Regions from separate parts of the Ectothiorhodospira shaposhnikovii genome, predicted to be linked through region 1. Evidence: predicted binding sites of a transcription regulator. Region 1 holds the regulator's gene; each other region holds the start of a gene.
The links. Region 1 encodes sigma-54, which starts transcription at its own class of promoters, with help from an activator protein. Its sites were predicted from a motif close to TGGCANGNTNCNTGCTT; they were not measured.

Region 1 (3,058 bases):
CTTGATGAGCCCTTTGCCGGGGTAGACCCCATCTCCGTGATCGAAATTCAGCGCATCATCACCCATCTGGTCTCCCGGAATATCGGGGTACTGATCACCGATCACAACGTCCGTGAAACCCTGGGCATCTGCAATCGCGCCTATATCCTGAGCGACGGACACCTGATCAGCGAGGGGCCGCCGGAAGTGGTGCTGGCAGACCCCCAGGTCAGGCGGGTCTACCTGGGCGATCATTTCCGACTATGAAAGTAAAGTTTTTGAGCCAACGCATGGTTTCCCCACACTGGGTCACATTTTTCGTGCCAGGACGTATAATCCGGATGACAGACCCGGCACGTGGCGGCAAGGCACCGTCGATACTGCCCGGACCCTTCAACTCCTGCCTGACGATTCCGGTGGCACGCCACATCCTATGCTGAAACCTTCTGTCCAGCTCCGTCTCGGCCAGAGCCTTACCATGACACCGCAGCTGCAGCAGGCCATCCGGCTGCTGCAGCTGTCCACATTGGAGCTTCAGGCCCAGATCCAGGAAACGCTGGAGACCAACCCGATGCTGGAAGCCCTGGAAGGCGCGGATGCCGACCTGGATACCGGCATGGATGAAAACACCCAACATGAAGGCATGACCTCCGGCGCCGACAACGCCGACAAGGATGCGGGGAGCCGAGAATTCGACGAGCCCGCCGAACGGGACAACACCAGCGAACCCTCGGAAACCATTCCCGAGGAGCTGCCCGTGGACAGCAACTGGGAAGACCTCTACGACATGCCGACCGCCGGCGGCGGCCAGATGGACAACGACGGTCGCGACCTGTTCGAGAACCAGAGTGCACCCGGCGAAGACCTGCGTGACCACCTTCTCTGGCAGATTCACCTGTCGCCCCTGAGCGAGCGGGACCAGGTCATCGCCATGACCATCATCGATGCCATCAACGATGACGGCTATCTGGCCGAACCCATCGAGCAGATCCACGCCGGCCTGGCCCAGGACCAGGAGATGGAACTGGAGCTGGACGAGGTGGAAGCCGTGCTGCGCATGGTCCAGCACCTGGATCCCGTGGGCGTGGGTGCACGGGATCTTGCCGAGTGCCTGCTGCTGCAACTGGAGCAGTTCGCGCCGGAGACGCCCTGGCTGGCCGAGGCCAGGACCCTGGTGCGTGATCACCTGGAAGCCCTGGGCACCCGCGACTTCAAGGGTGTCCAGCGCCGACTGGGTCTGGCCGACGGCGAATTGCAGGCGGTGATCGCCCTGATCCAGAGCCTGAACCCACGCCCGGGCACCCTGATCAGCTCCAGCGCACCGGAATACATCATTCCCGACGTCTTCGTGCGCAAGCGCGAGGGATGCTGGCAGGTGGAACTGAATCCGGAAGTCGCGCCCCGGTTGCGGGTCAACCCACTTTATGCCAGCTTTGTGCGTCGGGCCGATTCCAGCCAGGACAATGTCTATCTGCGCAACAGCCTGCAGGAGGCCCGCTGGTTCATCAAAAGCCTGCAAAGCCGCAACGAGACCCTGCTGCGTGTAGGCACCGCCATCGTGGAACATCAACGCGCCTTTCTGGAACACGGCGACGAGGCCATGAAACCCCTGGTGCTGCGGGATATCGCCGAGCAACTGGAGATGCACGAATCCACCATCTCCCGCGTCACCACCCAGAAGTACATGCACACCCCAAGAGGGATTTACGAATTCAAGTATTTCTTCTCCAGCCATGTGGGGACGTCCGACGGCGGTGAGTGCTCCGCCACGGCCATCCGTGCCATGATTCGCAAACTGATTGCCGAAGAACCCCAGGGCAAGCCCCTGAGTGACAGCAAGATTGCCCAGATCCTGGTGGATCGGGGCATCCAGGTAGCGAGGCGCACCGTTGCCAAGTATCGCGAGGCCATGGCGATCCCGCCATCCAACGAACGCAAGCGCCTCGTCTGAATCCATAACCAGGCCTCAGCTTCACTTTCACATTCCAAACCAAGGAGTCATCTCATGCAGATCAACCTCACCGGTCACCACGTGGACCTGACCGACGCCCTGCGCGACTATGTCAATGACAAGTTCCAGCGCCTGGAGCGCCATTTCGACAACGTCATCGACGTGCACGTGGTCCTGACCGTGGAGAAACTGCAGCAGAAGGCGGAAGCCAACATGCTGGTCAGCGGCAACACCATTTTTGCCGACGCCACCCATGCCGACATGTATGCAGCCATTGATGCCCTGGTCGACAAGCTGGACCGTCAGGTGGTCAAGCACAAGGAGAAGCTCAAGGACCATCACCGCGCCGAAGGCTCCCACCGCAACCACGTCGGGTGAGATATCCATGAACATCGGTGATCTTCTCGCTCCGGAGCGCGTCTGCTGTCTGCCGGACGTCAGCAGCAAGAAACGCGCTCTGGAGATGCTGGGTGAAATGCTTTCGAGCCACCTGCCCAGGCTGACCCAGGGAGAGATCTTCGACAGCCTGCTGGCCCGGGAACGCCTGGGCAGCACCGGCCTGGGGCATGGCGTCGCCATCCCCCACGGCCGGCTGGCCGGAGCCGACGAGGCCTGTGCCGCCCTGCTCAAGCTGGGCAAGGGCGTGGACTACGACGCCCCGGACAGCGAACCGGTGGACATCCTGTTTGCCCTGGTGGTGCCGACCGAATGTACCGACGAACACCTGCAGATCCTCGCATTGCTCGCGCGCATGTTCTCCGATCCGGAGACCCTGGCCCGACTGCGTAGCGCCAAAGGACCGGAAGATCTGCTGGACCTGGTACACCACTGGGATACCGAAAGCCCAGACTCACCGTGACCACGCCCCCCCTTACCGTCCATCACGTCGTCGAGGCCATGGGAGAACGCCTGGCCCTGCGCTGGGTGGCCGGTCATCAGGGCAGGGAACGCCGGATCGCTCACCAGGCCACGCCTCACGGCAGTACCTCACTGGTCGGACACCTGAACATCATCCATCCCAACCAGATCCAGGTGCTGGGTCCGGACGAGATGCGCTATCTGTGGAACCTGCGCAAGAACTCCCAGCGGGACATCCTGGAACAGCTGGTGAACGGCACGGCGGCCCTC
Region 2 (3,058 bases), 650 kb from region 1:
TCAGAACGAGTTGTGAGCCACCCAATGCCCGTGTCCCCGCCTGCAAGTGTCGTACTGCTGATTTCCAGGGGAGGGACCGGGGTCGAGGCCTCTCTCGGAGGGATCGAGTCGGCCATCCTGCAACAGGCGGGCGACCATCCCCCGCAGCTGCTCCGTTTCTCTCTCCCGGCGGGGCAGGGGGTTGATGCTCGGGAGGCCCTGGCCCGGGTCCTGTCGGACCTGGCCATGGAGGGTCACGCATCCATCGGGGTGACGGGGCTTTTCGTTGTCCCCGGCCATGAATATCACGTCATGCGACGCACCCTCCGGGCCGCCTGCGAGGCGGTCCCCGGGATCCAGGTTCGGGTCAGTCCTGCACTGCTGTCCACTTGTGCCTCGCTGGAAGTGGTGGTCAAGGCCCTGCTGGAAGGATTGCCTACCGAAAGGATGCCCGGGGAAGCCGTCATTTTCGTGGGGCATGGACACCGCGCGGGACGTTGCGACCTGCATTACCAGGCGCTGGCCCACGGACTGAACCGGGTGGACCCCGATGTGCATCTGGCCTGCCTGGGCGGTGGTCTGTCCTTTACCGGTCTGAAGTCCCGGCTACTCTCACAAGGGTATCGACGGGCCTTTCTGCTGCCACTCATGATGTCCACCGCCAGCCACGCACGCCGCGACATGGCGGGTCCGGACCCGAACAGCTGGCAATCCCGGCTGGAGGCCGTGGGCATGACCTGCACCCCCGTCTTCAAGGGATTGGGGGAATACTCCGGAATCGCTGCCTGGATCGCCGGACAGGCCCTGAAAAACTGAAAACCCCTCTTCCCGAGGGAAGAGGGGGCCAAGGAAAGGATAGGGACCCAGGAAGGCTTACATCCGTTCAGCCGCCATCTCCTGGACCTGCTGCAACATGGCCGGATCGCTCTGCAGGCTCATGGCCACCTGGTTGTACTCTTCCACGCTCATGCCTTCATCCTGCACGGCGGTGATCATTTCTTCCTGGGCTTCCTGCTGCAGGGCCTGGGCCTCGGCTTCGTCACTCACGTCTTCGAGCTTGCGGGCAAAATCATCCCGGATATGCTGCACTGCCACAAAGGCATCCACGAAACGGTCCAGGGTATGCGGATCCACCGTGGCACCCTGCTGTTCCATGCCCGCCGGCGGCTGGGCGCCGAAATTGCCTTCCTGCTGCTGGGCCATGGCATGGGAACCGGCGCCGATAAGCAGGGCGGTGGTCAGTGCGATGGGCAGGCTGTGAAGGAAAGTGCGCTTCATGGGGCGTCTCCTTTTGGTTCGTTGAATGTCACGGTGACTTTTGCAGACATCGTGCCAACCATGGAGACATGCACCATGAAGATCATAACCATTTGATTTAATTTGATTAAAAATCGGATAGCCGGTGAGGCCCATGGCTTGTCCAGGTGAGTCATGATGACACATGGGCCAGTCTGCTACGTGCGCCAGGGACACAACGCCATTCGACTGTTCGCCGGCCGGTGACCATGAGACGTTGGCATCAGTGATCCTGGTCGTCGGATATCTCCTTGCCCATGGGTGCCTCTTCCGTTTCGCCCAGACGTCGATACAGGGTCCGGCGACCGATGCCGAGCACCCGGGCCGCCTGGCGCTTGTTGCCGTCCAGTCGCCGCAGCACCCAATGGATATACCGGGATTCCACCTCCGCCAGGGTCGGCATGGGTTCATCATCGGACCACACCGCCGACAACACGCCGGCCTTGCCGGCATCCTCCCGGGCCGGATCCAGGCGCTCCGGCAGATCACGCACCTCGATGGTGTCACCGCGGCAGAAGGTCACCGCCCGCTCCATCAGGTTGGTCAGCTCCCGCACATTGCCGGGGAAACCATGAAGCCGCAGACGACGCATGGCCTCGGGCGAGATACCCCGGATATCACGATCCATGGCGGTGCTGAAGCGGGCCAGCAGACGCGCCGCCAGACGGTCGATATCCTCCCCCCGCTCCCGCAGGGGAGGGACCTGCAGGCGAAAGGTTTCCAGGCGGTAAAACAGGTCCTCACGAAATTGCCGCGCCCGGATCATGGGTTCCAGATCCCGGTGAGTAGCGGCCACCACCCGCACATCGGCATCGATTTCCTGATTGCCGCCCACGGGACGTACCCGACCATCCTGCAGCACTCGCAGCAACTTGGCCTGCATGGCCAGGGGCATCTCGCCGATCTCGTCCAGCAGCAGGGTGCCGCCATGGGCCTCGGCAAACAACCCCCGTCGGGCTTCCCTGGCACCACTGAAGGCACCCGCCGCATGACCGAACAGCTCGCTCTCCATCAGTTCGCCGGGAATGCCGGCGCAGTTGATGGCCACAAAGGCGCCCCCGGACCGGTCGCTTTCCGCGTGGATGGCCCGGGCCACCAGCTCCTTGCCGGTCCCGGATTCCCCCGTGACCAGCACCGGCCCGGAGGCCCGGGCAATCCGGCGCACCTGCTCATAGAGGGCCTGCATGGGCGGACTGCTGCCGATCAGGCCGTGAAAATCATCGGCCCGCAGCAAGGCCTGATAGCGCTGCACTTCCGCCTGCAGGTGGCGGTTGCGCAAGGCCCGGCGCACCCGGATGACCAGATGATCCAGGTCCACCGGCTTGGTGAGAAAATCATCGGCGCCCAGCTTGAGGGCTTCCACGGCCTGGGGGATCGTGCCGAAGGCGGTCAGCATGATGAAGGCCGGAGGCAAGGGCAGGCGCCGGCAGTAGGCAAGCAGGGCGAGGCCATCCTCACCGAGCAGGCGCAGGTCACTGAGCACCAGATCCACGGGACGGGTTGACAGGATCCCTTGCGCCGAGGTCACATCCTCCACCCCTCGGGTCGCCAGCCCGGCATCTTCCAGTTCATCCAGCACCAGTTCCCGATGGGCCGGATCATCTTCCACCACCAGCACCAGACCGGGCGGGGACTTGGGGACATCATGCCGCATCGATACGCTCCAGCGGCAGACGGATCACCAGCCTGGCGCCCCCCAGGGGGCTGTCCTCCACCTGAATCTCTCCCTGGTGTTCCGTCACCGCGCCATGGGCAACGGACAGTCCAAGGCCGGTACCACTAC
Region 3 (3,058 bases), 1.6 Mb from region 1:
GAAATGCAATGTGTCCTTCTCACCAAGAATCAGGGGCATCAGTCGGCCGACCTCCACCGGCTGGCCCATCTGGGCCTCCAGGCTCGCAAGGGCATCCCGGGGACGCCGCGCCAGTAACCGTTCCCCGTGATCCACGATGGTCAGGCTGCTGCCGGGGGTGGGTTCGGCGCGTTCCAGCCAGTGGTCGAAGAAACCCAGATCCAGGCCCACCTCCAGCAACCCGGCAAATCGGCCCTCGGCGTCACGAAGGGACTGGGCATGGACGACGAGAAACCGTTCGCTCTCACGGGACCAGAAGGCCCGGGAGACCAGGCGTTCCAGGTCGGGATCGGCGCGCAGGGCCAGAAAATGGCTCTGATCGCTGATGTCGTGATCGATCTTCAGATCGCTGCCGGAAGCATGGGTCATCACCCCTTCGCGATCGAACAGGGCGATGGCCTGGGCATGAGGCAGGAGGCGAAGGTGCCGTTCGAGCCACTGGTTGATGCGGGCATGGGCTTCCGGATCACCCTCGGGTGGTGGGAGGTTCTCGGGTCGGATCTCGCCGGCCATGCTGCTGAGCAGGGCACCACTGGTCTCAAAGGCGGCATACAGCCATTCGCTCACCAGCACGCTGGTGGAATGGGTACGCTGGCGGGCAGCTTCCGTGTCCTGTGCTCTGGAGGTGGTCAGGTCCCAGGCGATGATCAGGGCCAGTACCAGGCAAAAACCCAGATAGAGCATCCAGGCCTTGATAACGATGTGCCGGTGGCGGCCATCGCCAAGCGGCGGGTATTGGGTCACCGGGAGTGTCCTGGTGCGGGTATCACGGATTTTTAGGCTCCCGAGATGGGTACGGGTGACGGCCATCCTGGTGTGTTCGTGGCCGACCCCGAGGGGGGGGAGGTTTGGTCTTTACTTATATCATTTTCTCCGCCTGCAAATTCAGGATCAGGACGGAACCACGCCATTCTCCCGACCGATGGTGGTTGCCGCCTTTGCCTTGAGGCAAAAGGGACATCCTGGACTCCCGCCTTCGCGGGAGTGACGGCGGGTTGATGACGTGGGAGTGGTGGCGGGTTGATGACGGCAAGGCGCCTTCGGGGGATGGCGGTCAGGGTGTCTTTCTTGAGGCAGGAGCAAGGCGCTTTGTAGTAAATCCCACAATCCCCCCGTCAAGTCACATAACCACCATCATCCCGTCATTAAATAATCATTTAAAATCATTAGTTTGATTGCCTGGCACGATAATCGCTAACTCCTCGGCATGGCCCCATTCGCCCGACGAGGACATCCATGACCCAACCGCTCGGCATCGTCATCGACGACACCACCTTGAGAGACGGCGAACAATCCGCCGGCGTGGCCTTCAATGACGCCGAGCGGGTAGCCATCGCCAGGGGGTTGGATGACCTGGGTGTTCCCGAGTTGGAAATCGGCATTCCTTCCATGGGTCCCGAGGAACGGGAATCCATCGCTCTGCTGGCCCGGCTGGGACTCAAGGCCCGTTTGCTGGTGTGGAGCCGCATGCGCGCCGATGACCTGGCCGACTGCGCGGGTCTGGGGGTTCACATGGTGGACCTGTCCATCCCCGTTTCGGATCAGCAGATCCGGCGCAAACTGGGCCGGGATCGGGAGTGGGTGCTGGAAAGCATCCGCCGTCACGTGGCCCAGGCCCTGGAACTGGGACTGGAGGTGGGCGTGGGCGGGGAGGATGCCTCCCGGGCCGATCCCGATTTTCTCTGCCGGGTGATCGAGATCGCCCAGGCTGCCGGGGCACGCCGTTTCCGCTTCGCCGACACCGTGGGCATCATGGAACCCTTCGGTGTGCTGGCACGCATCCGGCAGCTGCGCGCTGTCTCCGACCTGGAGATCGAGATGCATGCCCATGACGACCTGGGCCTGGCCACCGCCAACACCCTGGCCGCCGCCCTTGGGGGAGCCACCCATGTGAACACCACCGTCAACGGCATCGGGGAACGGGCCGGCAACGCCGCCCTGGAAGAGGTGGTGATGGGGTTGCGTCGGCTTCACGGCATCGAAACCGGAGTGGAGCTGCGCCGTTTCCCGGCCCTGTCCCATCTGGTGGAGACCGCTTCCGGCCGTCCCATCCACTGGCAGAAGAGCCTGGTGGGAGAGGGGGTCTTCACCCACGAAGCGGGCATCCATGTGGACGGTCTGCTCAAGGATCCGGCCAATTACCAGGGCGTGGATCCGGCGGAACTGGGCCGGGAGCACCGTCTGGTGCTGGGCAAGCATTCCGGCGCCCGTGGCGTGATGGCGGCCTATGCGCGCATGGGGGTGACCCTGGACAAGGCCCAGGCGGCCCTGTTGCTGAGTCGTTTGCGTCGATCCGTTTCCCAGTCCAAGCGGCCACCAACGGAGCATGAACTGGCCGCCTGGTATGCGGAACTCACCTGCCCGAACGGGGCGGTGGCGTGAGGCCGCGTGTTTCATTGATATCCACCATCGAGGTCTGAACCATGACTGAAACCACCGAACTGGAAGAAGACCTGCGGGAAATGGGGTCTGCCGAAGAGTTTCTTGAGTATTTCAACATTCCTTACGATGAGGCCGTTGTCCGGGTGAATCGCCTGCATATCCTGCAGCGCTTTCATGACTACCTCTCCGGTACCCTGGACAACCTGCCCACGGACCTGTCGGCCCGACGGGATATCTACCGCAGCCTGCTGATGCAGTCCTACGTGGATTTTGTGGAATCCGATGCCCGCACCGAAAAGGTGTTCAAGGTTTTCAAGCGCCCGGCGCCGGGCGTCACCGTGGTGCCCCTGGAACAGGCCTTCATCCGGAGATAGCCCCATGGAGCACTATCGAGAGTACGGCGAGCAGGTCAGGGTGGTCCGCCCCTTGCGCAACGACGGCACCTACCCCGGCATGGACCGGGGCGAGCTGCTGGTGCCCCGGGGCAGTATCGGGGTGGTCATCGGCAGGGGCACCTTCCTGCAGGATCAGGTGATCTACACCGTCAACTTTCTGGATGCGGGCCGTGTGGTGGGGTGCCGACAGGAAGAATTGATCGACGCCGACGCCCCCTGGGTGCCCACCCGGTATGAATTCC
Region 4 (3,058 bases), 880 kb from region 1:
AGAGACGTCGTGAGAAGACATGAGGATCGACCCGAGTGATTCGTGGATGGCGCGACCCCGATCATGGGTCGTGCAAAGCCTGACAGTATAACGGTGGCCGGTGGCGGGCGCCCAGTCCCGTGCGTGACCGGATCGGCCCCGCGGCTCCCTGCTCGCCGACAGAGCCTCAATGGGAGATGGGGCTGGGCGCCCATGTCACCAGGGTTTACAATCTCGCTTCCCGAAGCCGTGCCCACCCGGGCCCATCCCTGCACGAGACTCCCCATGTCAGCCGGGCTCCCCAGCGAACAGCGTTATCAGGCCATGCGCCGTGTCACCCTCATCGGCGCCATGACCAACCTGAGCCTGGCGACGGCACAGATCATCGGCGGCTGGATCAGTCACTCCCAGGCCCTGATCGCCGACGGCGTCCACACCCTCTCCGACCTGATCAGCGATATCATGGTCCTGTTCGCCGCCCGCAAGGCCAACGAAGCCGCCGACACCAATCATCCCTATGGCCACGGCCGCATCGAGACCCTGGCCACCGTGGCGGTGGGACTGATCCTGGCCGGCGTGGCCGTGGGCATCATGACCGATGCCGCCCGACGCCTGCTGAACCCGGAAGAACTCCTGAGCCCCACCCCCCTAGCCCTGATCCTGGCGGCGATCGCCATCATCAGCAAGGAGGCCCTGTACCACTACACCATGCGCGTGGCCAAAAGGGTTCGCTCGCGCATGCTGGAGGCCAACGCCTGGCACCACCGCTCCGACGTGGTCTCGTCGGTGGTGGTGCTGGTGGGCGTAGGCGCCACCCTGGCCGGCCTGCCCTTCATGGATGCCGTGGCGGCCATCCTGGTGGCCCTGCTCATCGGCCACATGGGGGGCAAGCTGATCTGGAACAGCGCCCGGGAACTCATCGATACCGGGGTGGAGGCGGAGGAGCAGGAACGCATGCTGGAGGCGGTGCGCCGCCTGGACGGCATCCAGGGGGTTCACGGCCTACGCACCCGGCGCATGGCGGGCACCCTGCTGGCGGATATCCATGTTCAGGTCGCGCCCCGCATCAGCGTCTCCGAGGGCCATCACATCGCGGATGCCGTCTGCGTGGCCATGCACGGGGTCCAGGACGAACTGGGGGACATCCTGGTCCATATCGATCCGGAAGACGATCAGCAAGAAGCCCCGAGCAGCCATCTGCCCAATCGCACCGAGATGCTCGAACGCCTGCGGGCGCAATGGCATGACGTACCGGCATCCCGGCATGTGGACCCGGTGATCATCCATTATCTTCAGGGGAAGGTGCACCTGGAGCTGCAGTTGCCCCTCGGGCTTTTCAACAACCTGGCGGAGGCCCAGGCCGTTGCCCGTCAACTGGTGACGGCGAGCCTGCGTGCAGAGGATGTGGGTCAGGTAGAGGTGCTGTTCCGGCACTGACAGGCACCGCTGACGGGCATTGTTCACGAAAAGACACACACCAAACGCCCCAAAACAGCGCAAAATACCTAAAAACGCACTAAGATTGCGCATGCGATCATTGAGCAAGCCCAAAAATTCGCACCAAAAGGCCTCCGCAACCCAGCTCAACACCATGGCACGCTTCATGCTTCCCATGGTTCGACCGAATTGAACGCCCGCACCGCGCGGGAATCCGTTTCAACAGGCCTCTCTCATTCAAGCCCTGGAGGAGTACGCATGTCAGCAGCAGACGTTCTGAATATGATCAAGGAAAACGGCGCCAAATTCGTCGATTTCCGTTTTGTGGACAGCCGCGGCAAGGAACAGCACGTGACCGTGCCCGCCCACACCGTCGATGAGGACGTGCTGGAAGGCGGCAAGATGTTCGACGGCTCCTCCATCGCCGGCTGGAAGGGCATCAACGAATCCGACATGATCCTCATGCCCGATGTGGATACCGCCGTCATGGATCCCTTCTTTGACGAGCCTACCCTGAACCTGCGCTGCGACGTGGTGGAACCGGCCACCATGCAGGGCTATGACCGCTGCCCCCGCTCCCTGGCCAAGCGCGCCGAGGCCTATCTGGCCAGCACCGGCATCGCCGACACCTGCCTGTGGGGTCCGGAAAACGAATTCTTCGTCTTTGACGACATCAAGTGGGGCAACTCCATTCAGGGCGCCTTCTTCAAGATCGACTCCGACGAGGCCTCCTGGAACTCCGAAAAGGTGTTCGAAGACGGCAACATCGGTCACCGCCCCTCCGTGAAGGGCGGCTACTTCCCGGTTCCCCCGGTGGACAGCCTGCAGGACCTGCGCTCCGCCATGTGCCTGGTGCTGGAGGAAATGGGCCTCAAGACCGAAGTGCACCACCACGAAGTGGCCACCGCCGGCCAGTGCGAGATCGGTGTCGGCGCCGGCACCCTGACCCGCAAGGCCGACGAGGTACTGATCCTCAAGTACGTGATCCAGAATGTGGCCCACAACTACGGCAAGACCGCCACCTTCATGCCCAAGCCTCTGGTGGGCGATAACGGCAGCGGCATGCACGTGCACCAGTCCCTGGCCAAGGACGGGCAGAACCTGTTTGCCGGCGACAAGTACGGCGGCCTGTCCGAAACCGCCCTGTACTACATCGGCGGCATCATCAAGCACGCCCGCGCCCTGAACGCCTTCACCAACGCCTCCACCAACAGCTACAAGCGTCTGGTGCCCGGCTTCGAAGCCCCGGTGATGCTGGCCTACTCCGCCCGCAACCGTTCCGCTTCCATCCGGATTCCGTGGGTGTCCAGCCCCAAGGCCCGCCGCATCGAGGTGCGCTTCCCGGACTCCACCGCCAACCCCTACCTGGCCTTCTCCGCCATGCTGATGGCCGGCCTGGACGGCATCCAGAACAAGATCCATCCCGGCGAGGCCATGGACAAGAACCTGTACGACCTGCCTCCCGAAGAGGAAAAGCAGATCCCGCAGGTCTGCCATGCCCTGGACCAGGCTCTGGAAGCCCTCAACAAGGACCGCGCCTTCCTGACCGCCGGCGGCGTATTCACCGACGACATGATCGATGCCTACATTGATCTGAAGATGGAAGAAGTGACCCGCCTGCGCATGACCACCCACCCGGTGG

Region 2: a site for sigma-54 is predicted at 1,298-1,314, ahead of ACLF6L_RS00065 (DUF4168 domain-containing protein). Genes of this name have one in related genera too.
Region 3: a site for sigma-54 is predicted at 1,220-1,236, ahead of nifV (homocitrate synthase). Genes of this name have one in related genera too.
Region 4: a site for sigma-54 is predicted at 1,572-1,588, ahead of glnA (glutamate--ammonia ligase). Genes of this name have one in related genera too.

Annotation. Positions count from the first base shown of each region.
Region 1 is NZ_CP178333.1:660,833-663,890, reverse strand. Features, by position in the region: gene lptB (LPS export ABC transporter ATP-binding protein) at 1-246, shown strand, start outside; gene ACLF6L_RS02915 (RNA polymerase factor sigma-54) at 413-1,930, shown strand; gene hpf (ribosome hibernation-promoting factor, HPF/YfiA family) at 1,985-2,308, shown strand; gene ACLF6L_RS02905 (PTS sugar transporter subunit IIA) at 2,316-2,789, shown strand; gene hprK (HPr(Ser) kinase/phosphatase) at 2,786-3,058, shown strand, end outside.
Region 2 is NZ_CP178333.1:15,786-18,843, reverse strand. Features, by position in the region: gene ACLF6L_RS00075 (carbonate dehydratase) at 1-16, shown strand, start outside; gene ACLF6L_RS00070 (sirohydrochlorin cobaltochelatase) at 31-795, shown strand; gene ACLF6L_RS00065 (DUF4168 domain-containing protein) at 853-1,257, opposite strand; gene ACLF6L_RS00060 (sigma-54-dependent transcriptional regulator) at 1,499-2,929, opposite strand; gene ACLF6L_RS00055 (ATP-binding protein) at 2,919-3,058, opposite strand, start outside.
Region 3 is NZ_CP178333.1:2,261,213-2,264,270, reverse strand. Features, by position in the region: gene ACLF6L_RS10275 (EAL domain-containing protein) at 1-783, opposite strand, end outside; gene nifV (homocitrate synthase) at 1,276-2,421, shown strand; gene nifW (nitrogenase-stabilizing/protective protein NifW) at 2,463-2,795, shown strand; gene ACLF6L_RS10260 (nitrogen fixation protein NifZ) at 2,800-3,058, shown strand, end outside.
Region 4 is NZ_CP178333.1:3,192,355-3,195,412, forward strand. Features, by position in the region: gene glyQ (glycine--tRNA ligase subunit alpha) at 1-21, opposite strand, end outside; gene ACLF6L_RS14715 (cation diffusion facilitator family transporter) at 265-1,416, shown strand; gene glnA (glutamate--ammonia ligase) at 1,675-3,058, shown strand, end outside.